DNA from 3 places in the Micromonospora sp. WMMD980 genome. Region 1 is predicted to be linked to each of the others. Evidence: riboswitches for the same ligand, from Rfam matches in the RefSeq annotation. Region 1 holds a riboswitch; each other region holds the start of a gene.

What was found. Region 1 has a riboswitch for cyclic di-AMP ahead of O7618_RS15060 (C39 family peptidase). Riboswitches for the same ligand answer to the same signal wherever they lie in the genome.
Region 2: linked by a shared signal. The riboswitch ahead of O7618_RS08945 (transglycosylase family protein) and the one ahead of O7618_RS15060 (C39 family peptidase) in region 1 are both predicted to bind cyclic di-AMP.
Region 3: linked by a shared signal. The riboswitch ahead of O7618_RS02225 (hypothetical protein) and the one ahead of O7618_RS15060 (C39 family peptidase) in region 1 are both predicted to bind cyclic di-AMP.

What each region holds. Positions count from the first base shown of each region.
Region 1 covers NZ_JARUBE010000003.1:3,225,901-3,230,213, reverse strand. Annotated here, with positions in the region: gene O7618_RS15075 (acyltransferase) at 1-208, shown strand, start outside; gene O7618_RS15070 (hypothetical protein) at 319-693, shown strand; gene O7618_RS15065 (hypothetical protein) at 869-1,633, shown strand; cyclic di-AMP (ydaO/yuaA leader) riboswitch at 1,940-2,080, shown strand; gene O7618_RS15060 (C39 family peptidase) at 2,287-3,123, shown strand; gene O7618_RS15055 (hypothetical protein) at 3,183-3,734, opposite strand.
Region 2 covers NZ_JARUBE010000003.1:1,849,116-1,853,428, forward strand. Annotated here, with positions in the region: gene O7618_RS08940 (LLM class flavin-dependent oxidoreductase) at 1-1,512, opposite strand, end outside; cyclic di-AMP (ydaO/yuaA leader) riboswitch at 1,723-1,867, shown strand; gene O7618_RS08945 (transglycosylase family protein) at 1,866-2,534, shown strand; gene O7618_RS08950 (YbaB/EbfC family DNA-binding protein) at 2,815-3,264, shown strand; gene O7618_RS08955 (M4 family metallopeptidase) at 3,542-4,313, opposite strand, start outside.
Region 3 covers NZ_JARUBE010000003.1:366,449-370,761, forward strand. Annotated here, with positions in the region: gene O7618_RS02220 (SRPBCC family protein) at 1-184, shown strand, start outside; gene O7618_RS02225 (hypothetical protein) at 522-1,619, opposite strand; cyclic di-AMP (ydaO/yuaA leader) riboswitch at 1,624-1,754, opposite strand; gene O7618_RS02230 (cation diffusion facilitator family transporter) at 1,900-2,814, opposite strand; gene O7618_RS02235 (AAA family ATPase) at 2,891-4,313, opposite strand, start outside.

The sequences.
Region 1 (4,313 bases):
CGCGGTGCTCGGCTTCCTGGCGCTCACCCTGGCGCTCGCCGCCGCCCTGCACCGCTGGGTGGAGGTGCCGATGATGCGCCGCCTCGGCCCGCCGCGGCGCGCCCACCCGGAGTCGGCCGCCGCCGCGCCGGGCGTGCCCGCGCCGAGGCCGGCCGCCGACGACGACGCCCGCTCGATCGAGTACGCCGGGCGGCGCCGGCCGGACTGAGCCGTCCGGGCGTGGCGGGCGTCCCGGGCGGGGTGACGGCGTCGACGGTCGTGCGTCGCGACACGCCGAGCGGCGGTGCGCGGTGGTGGGATCGGGGGTAATTTGTACCCGTGCTTCCGATCGCGCTCACCTGCCCCGTGTGGTGGGTGGCGCGCTGGGCCGCACGGATGCTGGCCAGCCTGGCCGTGGTGGTCGCCTTCTCACTCGGCGCGGCCACCTTGCCGGCCGGCGCCCCCGCGACCGCGCCGGTCCCGTCCGGTCCCATCACCGGCCTGACGGTGCGCGGTGCCGCCGACCCCCGGGCGGAGCGCGGCGATCTCGCCGCCGAGCGGCGGCGTGATTCCGCCGCCGCACGGCAGGCGGCACCCGCCGGCGCTCCGGAGCCGCCGCTGGCGGGCGCCGCCCCGGCACCGGTGGGCCGGCTCTCGCTCCCGGGCCGCCAGCCGCCGGCCCTCGCCGGACCACGGGCCCCGCCCGCCCGCTGACCCGCCACGAGCGCCGCCCGCCCGCTGACCCGCCACGGGCCCGCCGGTGCCGCCGTTCGCCGAACCTCACCCGCGCCCGCCCGTCGGCGGTGGGCGGCGTCCGTATCCCGGCCGCGCCCCGCCCCGACCGGCCCGTGCGAATCCTCCCGCCCTCGTCTTCCGTCAGGTGCCCACCATGTCGCAGACCGTTCTGCTCAACTTCCTCACCGACGTCCCCGAGGCCGCCGCCATCTGGTCGGCCCTGACCGTGCTCGCCCTCGTCCTGCTCGCCGTGCTGGTCGCCCGTCCCGAACGCGACGGCGCCGCCGAGGTCGATCCCGATCCGGTCGACGTCGAAGCCGCCCACCGCGCCGATCTCGCCCGCTACGCCGACGAGGTGACGGTGGCCGCCGCCGGCGCCGCGCAGACCGCCCGCCGCCGCCGCGAGCAGTGGTTGGCCGCGCAGAGCGAGGCGGCCGGGGCCTGGACCGCCTACGACGAGGCGGACGCCGCCGCCCGCCGCCTGGCCGGCGCCGGCGCGCTGCCCGCCCCGCACACCCCGCACACCCCGCACGAGTACGCGGCGCGGGAACGCTGGTTGCACCACGCCGCCATGACGGCGCACTGGCGGGGTGACCTGACGGCCCGCCAGCTCGCCGACGTGCTGGCCCACCGCAACGGGTGGGATCCGCGCCGCCACCCGGCGGAGCAGGAGATCGTGCTGGCCCGCACGATCCGCGACGGGCGGCGGGCCGGCTGGGAGGCGACCGCCGAGCGGGAGCGCCTGGCCTGGCGGGACGCCGAGTTGGCCGCCGAGTCGGCCCGGGCGCTCGCCGCCGAGGCGTACGCGGCGGCCGTGGCGCTGCGGCCCGTCCCGACGTCCCGGGCGCCGGCCGCGACCCGCGTCGCGGTCCCGGCGGCCGTGCCGGGCGCCCGCTGGCGGCCGGCCCGGGTGGGCTGAGCGGCCGGCGTCGGCCGAATCGTTACCGAGTGTGGTGAGGCCGGTCACCAGCGTGCCTCGGCCGCCGGTCGCCGGGGCCGATGGCCGGTGCCGCGCCCGATGCCCGTTTTCCCGCCGTCCGGATGTCCCGCTTTCCGCCTGCCGGTGCCGTCGTCGCCCCTTGTCCCATTGAGGGAAGTGGGTGACCGGCTGTTCCGAATCTGTAGTCGACACTGGCGTTTCCGCAGGTGAGGCCGCTTGGCACGGCGTGTACCCACCGGTAGTGTCGGCGCGTCCGGTGCGGTTCTCGATCGCCGATGGCGACGCCGCGCCGACCCGCCTAATCGTGCACACACGAACCGGGGACCCACAGCAACACCGGGGTGAATCCGCGAGCCACGGCCGCGGTAGGGCGTACTTCCCGCCCGAATCCGTCAGCTAACCCGGTCGGCGGCCACGGAAGGAGATCGCGCCCGTGCCCACCACCCCCCGATCGTCCCCCCGCCTCCACGGCCACCGGGTGCCGACGCTCGCCTGACCGGCGACCCGCACCCGACCCCTTGCCCGCCCGGTCGTCCGGGCGTCGCTTCCCGCGGCCCTGCCGCCCGCCAGCGCGTGTGAGTTCCTCCGCGCGCCGGGCCGGCGCGTGCCGCTCACCCCCGTGGAGGAACACCGTGAAGCACCACCTGAAGCGTCAGCTGCGGCGGCTCGCGACCGAGCGCCCATACCAGATCATGGCCGGCTCGGCCGCCGCCCTCGTGCTGGCCGCCGGCGCCGGCACCGCACTCACCACCGACGGCGCCCCGGCCCGGACGGAGAACACCGCCTCGGTGGCCGACCTCGGTTCCCGGCTCGGCGACACCGCCAGCCGCAGCGAGGCCCGGATCGCCGTCCCGTCGCCGAGCGCGTCACCGAGCGCGTCACCCCGGCCCAGCGCCAGCGCCTCACCCTCGACGAAGGCCGCCGACCCGGACACCACCACCCGCAAGGCCGCGCCGAAGCCGCCGTCGCGCAAGGTGCTCGACTACGACTACCAGGCGCAGACCACCTACTACTACTGTGGGCCGGCCGCGGTGCGCAACGCGCTCAGCGCCACCGGCATCGAGCGCAGCCAGGACACCCTGGCCGTCGCGCTCGGCACCACCGAGATGGGCACCAACTCCGCCGAGGACACCACCCGGGTGCTCAACCAGCAGGTCAAGGGCGACCCGTACCGGACCCGCATGATCCCCGGGGCGGCCACCCGGGCGCAGATCGACCAGCTCCAGGCCGACGTCGTCCGGGCGGTCGGCAACGGTCGGGCCGTCGTCTCGAACATCGCCGGCGACGCCACCGACACCGACGGCCGCTGGCACTCGTTCCCGGGCGGCCACTACATCGCCGTGGTCGGCTACCAGAACGACGGTCGCACCGTGCGGATCGCCGACTCGGCCGACCCGTCGCTGCCCTCCTACTGGGTCACCACCATCGACCTGGCGAACTGGATGGCCACGCGCGGTTACTCCGCCTGACCTCCTTCCGGCACGCGTGAAGGCCGGCACCCGTTCTCGGGTGCCGGCCTTCGCATGTCTTACTTGGTCCAGTGCTGGGCGACCAGGTCGGTGGCCTGCTTCTCCCACTGGGCGTAGGCGTCCGGGTAGGCGCTGACCTGCACGGTCTGGGCGGCCTCGGTCAGCGGCATGTCCTGCCAGCCGTCGACCTGCTTCAGGCCCTTCAGGAACGCCAGGGTGGCGTGCTCGGGGTCGGTGATCTCCTCGGGCGTGCCCCAACCACTGGAGGGGCGCTGCTGGAACAGGCCCAGCGAGTCGTGGTCGTTGCGGTCGCCGAGGTGGCCGAGGTTCTCCAGCTTCGACTCCTGCAGGGCGGTGGCGATCGAGACGACCGCGGCGCGCTCGGGCAGGCCGGCCTTCTTCGTCGCCGCGACGATCGCCTTCACGTTCGCGGTCTGCTCGTCGTTCAGGCTGATGCTCGACTGCTCACCCTGCACGCTCGCGGCGGCCGTGACCGGCGTGGCGGCGTGGGCGGGGGTGTCGGCGTGCGCGGCGATCGGACCGGCGAACACACCACCGGTGAAAGCCAGACCAGCGACACCCAGGATGCTCTTACGCAGGATCGTGTTCATGGTGGGGGCTCCATTCGGGGGTCAACACACCCGCGGGGGCGGGGTGCGGGCACCGTCAGGCGCTCAAAAGATCAGGGGGGTTCGGCTGCTCGCGGTGCGGCGCCGGGAGTGTGTGCAACGACCGGGCGGCCACCGCCATTCCCGGGGCCGTCACCGCACGGGATGCGAGTCGACCGGCTCGGGGCTCAGCCGGGCCGAGGCCGTTGGCCGGCTCGTCGAGCACCAGCACGTCGGGCCGGCGCACGCAGCCGGCGGACTCCTGCCGGCCGGCCTCGGGGCTCGCGGCGCGGGCGCCTTCCTCGGTCGTTCACCCGTCTACAACGCCCCGCACCCCGCCCCGATTCCACCGCCAGGGTGCCGCCCACCACCCCCGAACCGGACACCGACCCCACCCGGCGGCACCCCCGTGCCACCCCACCACAATTCGCCACACGACTAACGCCATGGGCGCCGCAACGCCCCGCAGACGCCCATAGCGTTCCACCCAAGCCCCGCGCGCCCCGTGAGTGGAACGTTATGGGCGTCTCGGGGCCGCGCAGACATCCGTAGCGTTCCACCCGCCCCTCACTAGCCCCGCGA
Region 2 (4,313 bases), 1.4 Mb from region 1:
GTGCTCCTCGTACGACAGGTGCGACAGCAGCGTGTCGGTGAGCAGATCCACCGCCTCCTGCAACGCGGTGAAGTCGCCGGGGGAGGCGACCAGCGCCACGAGCGCCCGGTCGACGCTCTCCACCACGCCGTGGATCACCACGTGCTCCTGCTCCAGGCGGTCGAGCACCGGCCCCAAGCCGGCGTCGGCGCGGCGCAGGTGCGGGAAGATCGACGCGTCCTCCAGGCCGTGGTGCTGGGTCACCACGGTGCAGTACGCGGCGCAGTAGGCGCCCAGGGTCCAGTCGTTCTGTCGCATGGTCATCTCGTTCAGCGCGGCCCGCGCGCCGCCCGGCGACACCGCCCCGCGCCGGACCTGGTCCAGCAGGTCGCGCACCTGGGCCAGCTCCTGGCGCAGGTGGTCGTGCACGTCCACCAGGTGCTGCCCGGCGGCCTGCCCGCGGGCCGGGTAGACGTGCCCGGGCGGCGGTGGAGGCGCGGTCGGACGGGTCGTCTCGTCCCAGAGGCGGTGGGCGCTGCGCCGTACCCCCGGGTCGGGGGTGGGGGTGACCGCGAGCGTGCTCGGACCGCCGGCGACGGCCTGCTCCTCGACCACGGCGCGGGCCCCGCTGCCGGGCGCGGTGCGCTCGGCGGCGACCAGCTCCCGGACGGCCGGCGCCACCTCCTGGGCGAAGAGCTGGATGGCGCGCGGTTCGTCGCTGCCGAGGATGAACGTGGCGACGCCGTGTTCCAGGGTGAGGCCGGCGAGCTGCTCGATCCACTGCTCCGGCGGCCCGGCCAGGAAGCCGGTGGACGAGCGGGCGAACGTGCCGGTGACGTTGAGCATCCGGCGGATCGCCGCCGGATCGCGCCCGGCGGCCCGCGCGCCCTCGTCGACGAGCGCGTTGAGCGCCGGCAGGTCGTCCGGCCCCTTCGGCAGGTACGACAGGGACGGCAGCCAGCCGTCCGCGGCCCGGCCGACCAGCCGCAACATGCGCGGCTTGTACGCGCCCACCCAGATGCCCACCGGGTGCGCGGGCGCCGGTCCGCGCTTCGCGCCGACCACCCGGTAGTGCTCCCCGTCCACCCGGATCATCCCGCGCCGCCCGGTGTCCCAGACCTCGCGGACGACCTGGATCGCCTCGTCGAGAGCGTCGACCGCCGCGCCGGGGGAGAGCCGCCGCCCGCCGGTCGCCTCGATCGCGTCCCAGAACGCGCCCGCGCCCAACCCCAGCTCGACCCGGCCGCCGGTGAGCAGGTCCAGGCTGGCCACGCTGCGGGCCAGCACCACCGGTTGGCGCAGCGGCAGGTTGAGCACGTTGCCGGCCAACCCGATCCGGACGGTCGCGGCGGCCACGTACGACATCAGCGTCCAGGTGTCCAGGAAGCCCGGTTGGTAGGGGTGGTCCTGGAAGGTGACCAGGTCGAGCCCGGCCTGTTCGCAGAGCGTGGCCAGCGCGACCACCTGGTCGGGGTGACCGGCGGCGGGGGTGAGGAAGCCACCGAATGCCAGCTCGTGTCCGTGGTCGGTCATCCGTCCCACTCCTCGCGTGATCTTGCCTGGTCCCGCCCCACGGTAGCTCCACCAGCGCGCCGGCGACGGTGGACCCGCCACCGTGGACGCGGTAGTCCGGTCGGGTGAAGAACGTCACAAGAAGTAGGCGATAGTCGTCGATCATCCTTAGCGTCGGTTCCGTTCGCACCCGCGGACACCCCGGGCCGGTAACGCCTAATCCCGCCGCCGGCCCGGTGGTAACCGAACCTCGGGCGGGAGCGGGGGACCCACACGTTCCACGGTGCACGTCACCTCGGGGTGAAGCCGCGACCGGCGGCCGGGCTCCTCGGCCCGAACCCGACAGCTCACCTCGTCGGCGTGGAGGAATCCACATGTCAACTGCATACTCAACCCGGCGCCGCCGGACCCTGGTCGCCGCGCTCGTCGCCGGCGCCGCCACCGGTGCCGCGGCCCTGTTCGGGCCGGCCGCGCCGGCCAGCGCCGCGAGCGTGAACTGGGACGCCGTCGCCCGCTGCGAGTCGGGCGGCAACTGGCACATCAACACCGGCAACGGCTACTACGGCGGGCTCCAGTTCTCCCAGGGCACGTGGAACGGCCACGGCGGGCGGAAGTACGCCGCCCGGGCCGACCTGGCCAGCCGCTCCGAGCAGATCACCGTCGCCGAGAGGGTCCTCGACGGGCAGGGCATCGGCGCCTGGCCGGTCTGCGGCAAAAAGGCCGGGTCGAGCGGCCAGAAGGCTCGGTCCGGCGGCGACAGGGCCGGTTCGAGCGGCAGGACCGCCGGGCCGCGCGGTAAGAAGGCCGGCAAGAGCTCGGCCACCTCCACGAAGAAGGGCACCTCACCGCGTCCGTCGGCCGGTGCGCGGCGCGGTGCGCCGGCCACCGGCGCCTATCTGGTACGCCCCGGCGACACCCTGTCCGAGATCGCGGCGGCCAAGCACGTCGCCGGCGGTTGGCGCGCCCTGCACGCGCGCAACCGTGCCGTGGTCGGTGCGGACCCGAGCCTGATCTTCCCGGGTCAACGGCTCAGCCTGCACTGATCCCCGGCTCGCGGCGTTCCCGCGGTCCGTGCGGGTGCCGTGTCCGCGACACATCCTGCGGGTCGGTGGCACGAGTCCTCGGGACGCGTCGTGGCGACCGGGGACGGAACGCCCGGCCGGGTCATCCGGTCGGGCGTTCGCCGTCGCGACACGCCGGGGTCCTGGGCGTCCGTCCTGCTCCCGGCGTCGACGGTCGGCCGGGCGCGGCGGTTGACGAGGTTCCGTCGCCGGTGGTTGCTATGGTCACGAGGCTCGGCTAAGACGTGAAGAAAGCGCGGATATGACCAACGATGCGTTCTCGGCCGCCGCGAGCCTCGACGAGCTGCTGACCCGCACGCAACAGGCGCTGGCCGCGATGCGGTCCCGGGCCTGCGTGCTCGCCGACGGCGAGCCGGGTGAGCTGCTCCGGGCCGAGGGGGCGGCCGCCGGTGGCCGGGTCCGGGCGGTCGCCGTCCAGGGTGGCCGGTTGCACTCGGTCGTCGTCGACCCGGAATTGGCCGGCGTGTCGCTGGAGGTCCTCTGCGGACATCTGGTCGACGCCGTCAACGACGCGTTGAGCGAGTTGGACACGCGGGTCGGCGACTCCGCCCGGGCGGACACCGACGCGCTCGCCGCCCGGCTCGGCGGCCTGCCCGACCAGGCGGAGCTGTTCAGTCGGACGGTGCACGAGGTGGCCGCGCGCATCCGCCGCGACCGGGACGCGGCGACCCGCGCCGCCCACCCAGCCTGAGCGGTCATCCGTGCCTGAGCGGCCACCGCTGTCTGAGTGCCAGCCGCATGGCCGGTCGCCCGGCCTTGCGTGTCGGCCCGTCCGACGGCGAGCGGTCCCGCCGTGCCGCCCGCTGTCCCGGCACTGGCGGGACGCGCGACATGTGCGCCGTCCTCTTCCTGCTGTTCGGGATTGCGCTCCCGAACAGTGGGAGCGGCCGACCCGGGCCGGGCCGGGAGTTGGAGACACGGAACGGCCGGCCGTCTCCGAGGAGGACGGCCGGCCGCTCGCGTCGGGGTCAGCTCAGCGTGACCGCGGTGTCGTCGACGACGAAGGACGTCTGGAGGGAGGCGTCCTCCACGCCGCTGAAGGAGATGGACGCCGTGGTGCCGGCCAGCGACGAGATGTTGAAGGATCGCTGCGCGTAACCGGTGGCCTTGTTCAGGTTGGAGTAGGTGGCGAGCGTGGTGCCGCCGGCCTTGACGGTCAGCTTGTCGTAGGCGGTGGTCGTGGTGGACTCCGCGCTGTCGATGTGCAGCCAGAACGTCAGGGTCGCCTTGCACCCGGCCGGGATGGTGACCGACTGGCTGAGCGTGTCGGTGTGCGAGGAGCCGTAGCCGTCGAGCCACGCCTTGTACGAGCCGCCGTGCGCCGCCTGGCCGCTGTCGGTGGTGATGACGCCGGAGGAGGCGCTCCAGCTCACGTTGCCCGACTCGAAGCCGGGGTTGGCCAGCTTGTTGCCGGAGCAGCCGCCCGAGGGCGGGGTGGTGGTGGCGGTCGGCGTGGGAGTGGTGCCGCCAGAGCAGGTCGGGTCGCCGGACTGCGCCGGCACGCTGACCGCGTCCCAGGCCGCCTTGACCGTGTTGAACTCGGTGCAGCCGGTCGGGTAGAGGTTCTTGGCCGCCTGCAACGTCCAGGTGCGGTACTTGAGGTAGGACGAGGACGAGGTCTTCAGCAGCATCGCGTTGTACATGATCTTGATGGCCTTCTGGATGCCCAGACCGGTCACGCTGCCGCCGTTGCAGGTGGAGCTGGTCGGCTGCCCGTTGGTGGGGCTGTTGCCGTTGGCC
Region 3 (4,313 bases), 2.9 Mb from region 1:
GGCGACCACGGTGCGCAACCACACCCGGCTGCGCGACGAGCCCGACGGCGTGGTGCGGATCGACGTGGAGATCACTCTCACCGCGCCGGCGCCGCTGTTCGGCTACGCGTTCCGCCAGGCCCGGGCGGCCCACCTGGGCCTCGCCGCCCGGCTCGGCGCGACCCTGGAGGGCCGGCCGGCCTGACCCGCCCCCATGGCTTGTGGGTGGAGACGGGGTGAGCAGCGCGCTGGCGGTCCCGATCAGCCAGACCGCCACGCTCAGCGGCGCGAACAGCCAGGTCACCAGCAACGCCGCCGCCGGATAGACCACCTCGGGGTCGGCCCCGCGCAGCCCGGCCACGCCGAGCGCGAGCAGCGTCAGGTCGGTGCCGAGCCAGCCCAGCGACGTGGTCAGGTGCGCGGCGAGCAGCACTTTGCGGCCGGCGGGGGAGAGTCGTCTCATGCCACCGATCGTCGGCCGCCGCGTGGCCCACGTCGTGGGTCAGGCGGCGACACCAGGCGTACGTCGGTGAGCGTAGTGCTCAGTAGACCGACAGGTGCACGTGGTTGGTGTGGTCGCTGGACGGGTCGCCGTTGCCACCGCTGTACGACTTCCACCCGCTGCTGGGCAACCAGATCCGCTTGAACCAGATCACGTAGAGCACGGCGAGCGGGTCGGCGTTGCGGATGAAGTACGCGGACAGGTTGTTGCCGTACGTCTTGTCCCCGCCGCTGGCGACTCCGCCGAAGCCGTCCTTCTGCGCCGCGAAGTCGCAGGCCCGCCCCTTCGGGTGCTCACCGGAGCCGCTGGGCCGATGGCAGGAGACGTACCTGGTGAAGCCGGCCGCCTTGGCCTGCTGCAACGCGTGCAGCGTGCGCGGGGTGATGCAGCCGCTGGCCGGCGTCGGGTCGTTGACGCTGCACGACTCCGCAGGCCAGGAGCCGTCGGAGTTGCGCTTGGCCGGCTTCGCGTTCGCCGTGGACGTGCCCCGGGTGCTGCCGCCGTCGTCGCCCGCGTCGCTGCCGCGGCTCGGGGCCGGCCGCCGGTTGGCGACCTCCAGCGCCCGCTCGGCCTGGTTCTTGCGCTTCGCCATCAGCGTGACCTGCTTGCGCTGTTCGGTGATCTCGCCGTCGAGCGCGGCGCGGGTGCGGGTCGCCTCGTCCCGGGTGGCGATCAGGTCGCGCAGCGTCCGGTCCTCGTGCGCGGCGACCGTCTCCAGCGCCGCGGCCCGGTCCATGAAGCCTTCCGGCGTCCGGCTGGCGAGCAGTGCCGCGGCGGTGCCCATCCGGCCGGTGCGGTACGCCACCCCGGCGATCTCACCGACCTTGGCGTCGCGTTCGGCCAACTCCACGTCGATGGTCTTGAGTCGGTCGTTGAGCTGCTTCTGCCGGGTCACCGAGCGGTTCAGCGCGGCCTTCGCCTCCAGCCAGCCCTTGCTGGCCGCGTCGAGCTGGTCGCGCAGCGCGGGGGTGCCGCCCTCGTCGTCGCCGGGCGCGGCGGCGAGCAGGCCGGTCGGGGAGGCCGCCCGCGCCGCCGGGGCGGGGGAGACCGGCACGGTCCCGACGCCGAGGGCCAGCGTCGCGACGAGTAGGGCCGCCAACCGGGCGGCCGTCCGTCGTACAGGTGCCACTGTGGGCATTCGCGTGTCCTTCCGTCAACCGCCGACCGGGTTAGCTGACGGGTTCGGGACGGAAGATCCCTACCGCTGACGCGGATGCACCCCACGTACGTGGTTCCCCGGCTCGCCCTGCGGGCGATTAGGCGCCGGCCGCGCCCACGGGTGCCGGAGTGACGCCCGAGGTGTGGCCGCGGCCGAGCCTACCGGCGTTGCCCGGAGCCGGCTCCGCCACCCGGAGCCGGTAACCGGGCAAAACCGGCATAGGCCAACAATAACCACGCTGATTTAAGTCTGTCCTCAATTACCACCCGGTCGGGCCACAGGTGCCGGCTGACGCTCCGGGTTCGATCTGCAACGTGGCGTGGTCGATCGAGAAGTCCTCGTGCAGCGCGGCCCGGGCCGCGGCCAGCACGTTGGCGACCTCGGCGCCCCCGTCGACGGTGAGGTGCGCCGAGGCGACGTCCATGCCCGAGGTGAGCGTCCAGACGTGCAGGTCGTGCACCTCGGCCACGCCGGGCACGGCGGCCAGCCGGTCGTGCACCGCGGTCACCTGGAGGTGCTCCGGTGCGGCCTGCACCAGGATGCGCACCGCGGCGCGGCCGAGCCGCCAGGTGCGCGGCAGGATGAACAGGCCGATCGCCACCGCGACCACCGGGTCGGCCCACCACCAGTCGGTGAGCGCGATGACCAGCGCGGCGCCGATCACGCCGAGCGAGCCGAGCAGGTCGCCCAGCACCTCCAGATAGGCGCCCCGCAGGTTGATGCTCTCCTGCGCGCCGGAGCGCAGCAGCGCGAACGCGGCGACGTTGGCGAACAGGCCGAGCACGGCGACCACGAGCATCGGGCCGGCGAGCACCTCGGGCGGCTCGCCGAACCGGCGGACCGCCTCGACGAGGACGTAGATCGCGACGGCGCCGAGCAGCACCGCGTTCGCCAGCGCCGCGAGCACCTCGAGTCGGTAGAGCCCGAACGTGCGCTGCGGGTCGGTGCGGGCGCGTCGGGTGGCGCTGATCGCCGCGAGCGCCATGCCGATGCCCAGCACGTCGGTGAACATGTGCCCGGCGTCGGAGAGCAGGGCGAGCGAGCCGGTCGTGACGGCGGCCACCGCCTCGACCAGCATCAGCGCGGCGAGCAGCGCGAAGGCGGCCCAGAGTCGCCCTGCGTGGCGGTGCGCCGCGTTCGCCACCGCGCCGCTGTGGTCATGACCTGCGCCCACGCACACACCCTCCGCCTCGTGCCCCGGCCGGAACCAATCTATGCTCACATCGCTATGTGTGCAAGTGAGGGTGGGGTCACGCCACCGGGTCGAGCGTGGTCAGGCGCTGGGTGGCCCGGGAGAGCGCCACGTAGAGCGTGCGGACCCCGGAACCCGGATCGGCCCGGATCTCACCCGGCGCCACCAGCACCACACCGTCGTACTCCATGCCCTTGGCCTGCAGGCTGGTCACCACCTGGAGCCGGCCGCCGCCCAGCTCGCCCAGCCAGCCGGCCACCTCGTCCCGGCGCGGCACCGGCGTGATCACGCCGACCGTCCCCTCCACCTCGGCCAGCAGCGTCCGGGCCGCCTCGACAGTGGCCGCCGGCAGCTCGGCGGCGGCCACCGTGCGCCGCACCGGCGGCACGCCGGTGGACCGCACCGCGTCGGGCAACGCCAGATCCGGGTACAGCCGGCGGATCTCCGCCGCCGCCACCGCGAAGATCTCCGCCGAGTTGCGGTAGTTGGTGGTCAGCTCGTAGCGGTGCCGGCGACGCCGGCCCAACGCCTGGTCCCGGGCCCGGTCCAGCTCCTGCGGGTCACCGGTCCAGGCGGTCTGCGCCGGATCGCCGACCACGGTCCAGGACGCCAGGCGGCCGCGCCGTCCGACCATCCGCCACTGCATCGGCGACACGTCCTGCGACTCGTCCACCACCACGTGCGCGTAGTCGCGGTAGTCCGCCGGACGCTCCCGGGCCGCCGCCCGCGCGGCGCGCTGCCGATCGGCGTACGTGCTCAGCTCCCGCACGCCGCCGGCGAGCTGGTACGGGTCGCGCTTCGGCTTCGCCCGCCGCACCGGCGTGCCGAGCAACGCGTCCAGCTCGTCCAGCAGGGCGATGTCGGCGACGGTCAGCCCGTCGGTGTCGAGCGTCCGGTAGGCGTCGGTGAGCAACCGGATCTCGGCCGAGGAGAGGACCCCGCCGGCGTACCGGCGCAGCCGCTCCGGCCGGGCCAGCCAGCCCAGCACGTGGCGCGGGTGCAGCCGGGGCCACCAGGCCTTGAGGAACTCGCGGAACTCCGGCCGCTCGATGATCTCGTCCTCGAACGCCGGCTGCTCCGGCAGCCGGCCCACCCGCAGCGTGCGGGCCTGCGCGAAGAGCGCGGCGAGCACCGCGTCGAACGCGGCCCGGCGCACCTCGTTACGGCGCGCGCCCCGGGTCAGCGTCCGGTCCCGCACCGCGTCCAGCGCCGGCCGGTCCAGCCGCAGCAGCTCCCCGCGGTAGAGCAGGCGCAGCTCCGCCGGGGAGTCCGGCACCGCGTCCCGGACCGCGCGCTCCAGCACCCGGCGCATCCGCAGCGAACCCTTCACCGCCGCCACCTCCGGCGGGTCGGTCCGGGTCGCGGACAGGCCCGGGAAGAGCGAGCCGAGCGAGTGCAGGGTGGCGGTCTCCTCGCCGAGCGACGGCAGCACCGACGCGATGTACTCGACGAACACGCCCGACGGCCCGACCACCAGGATG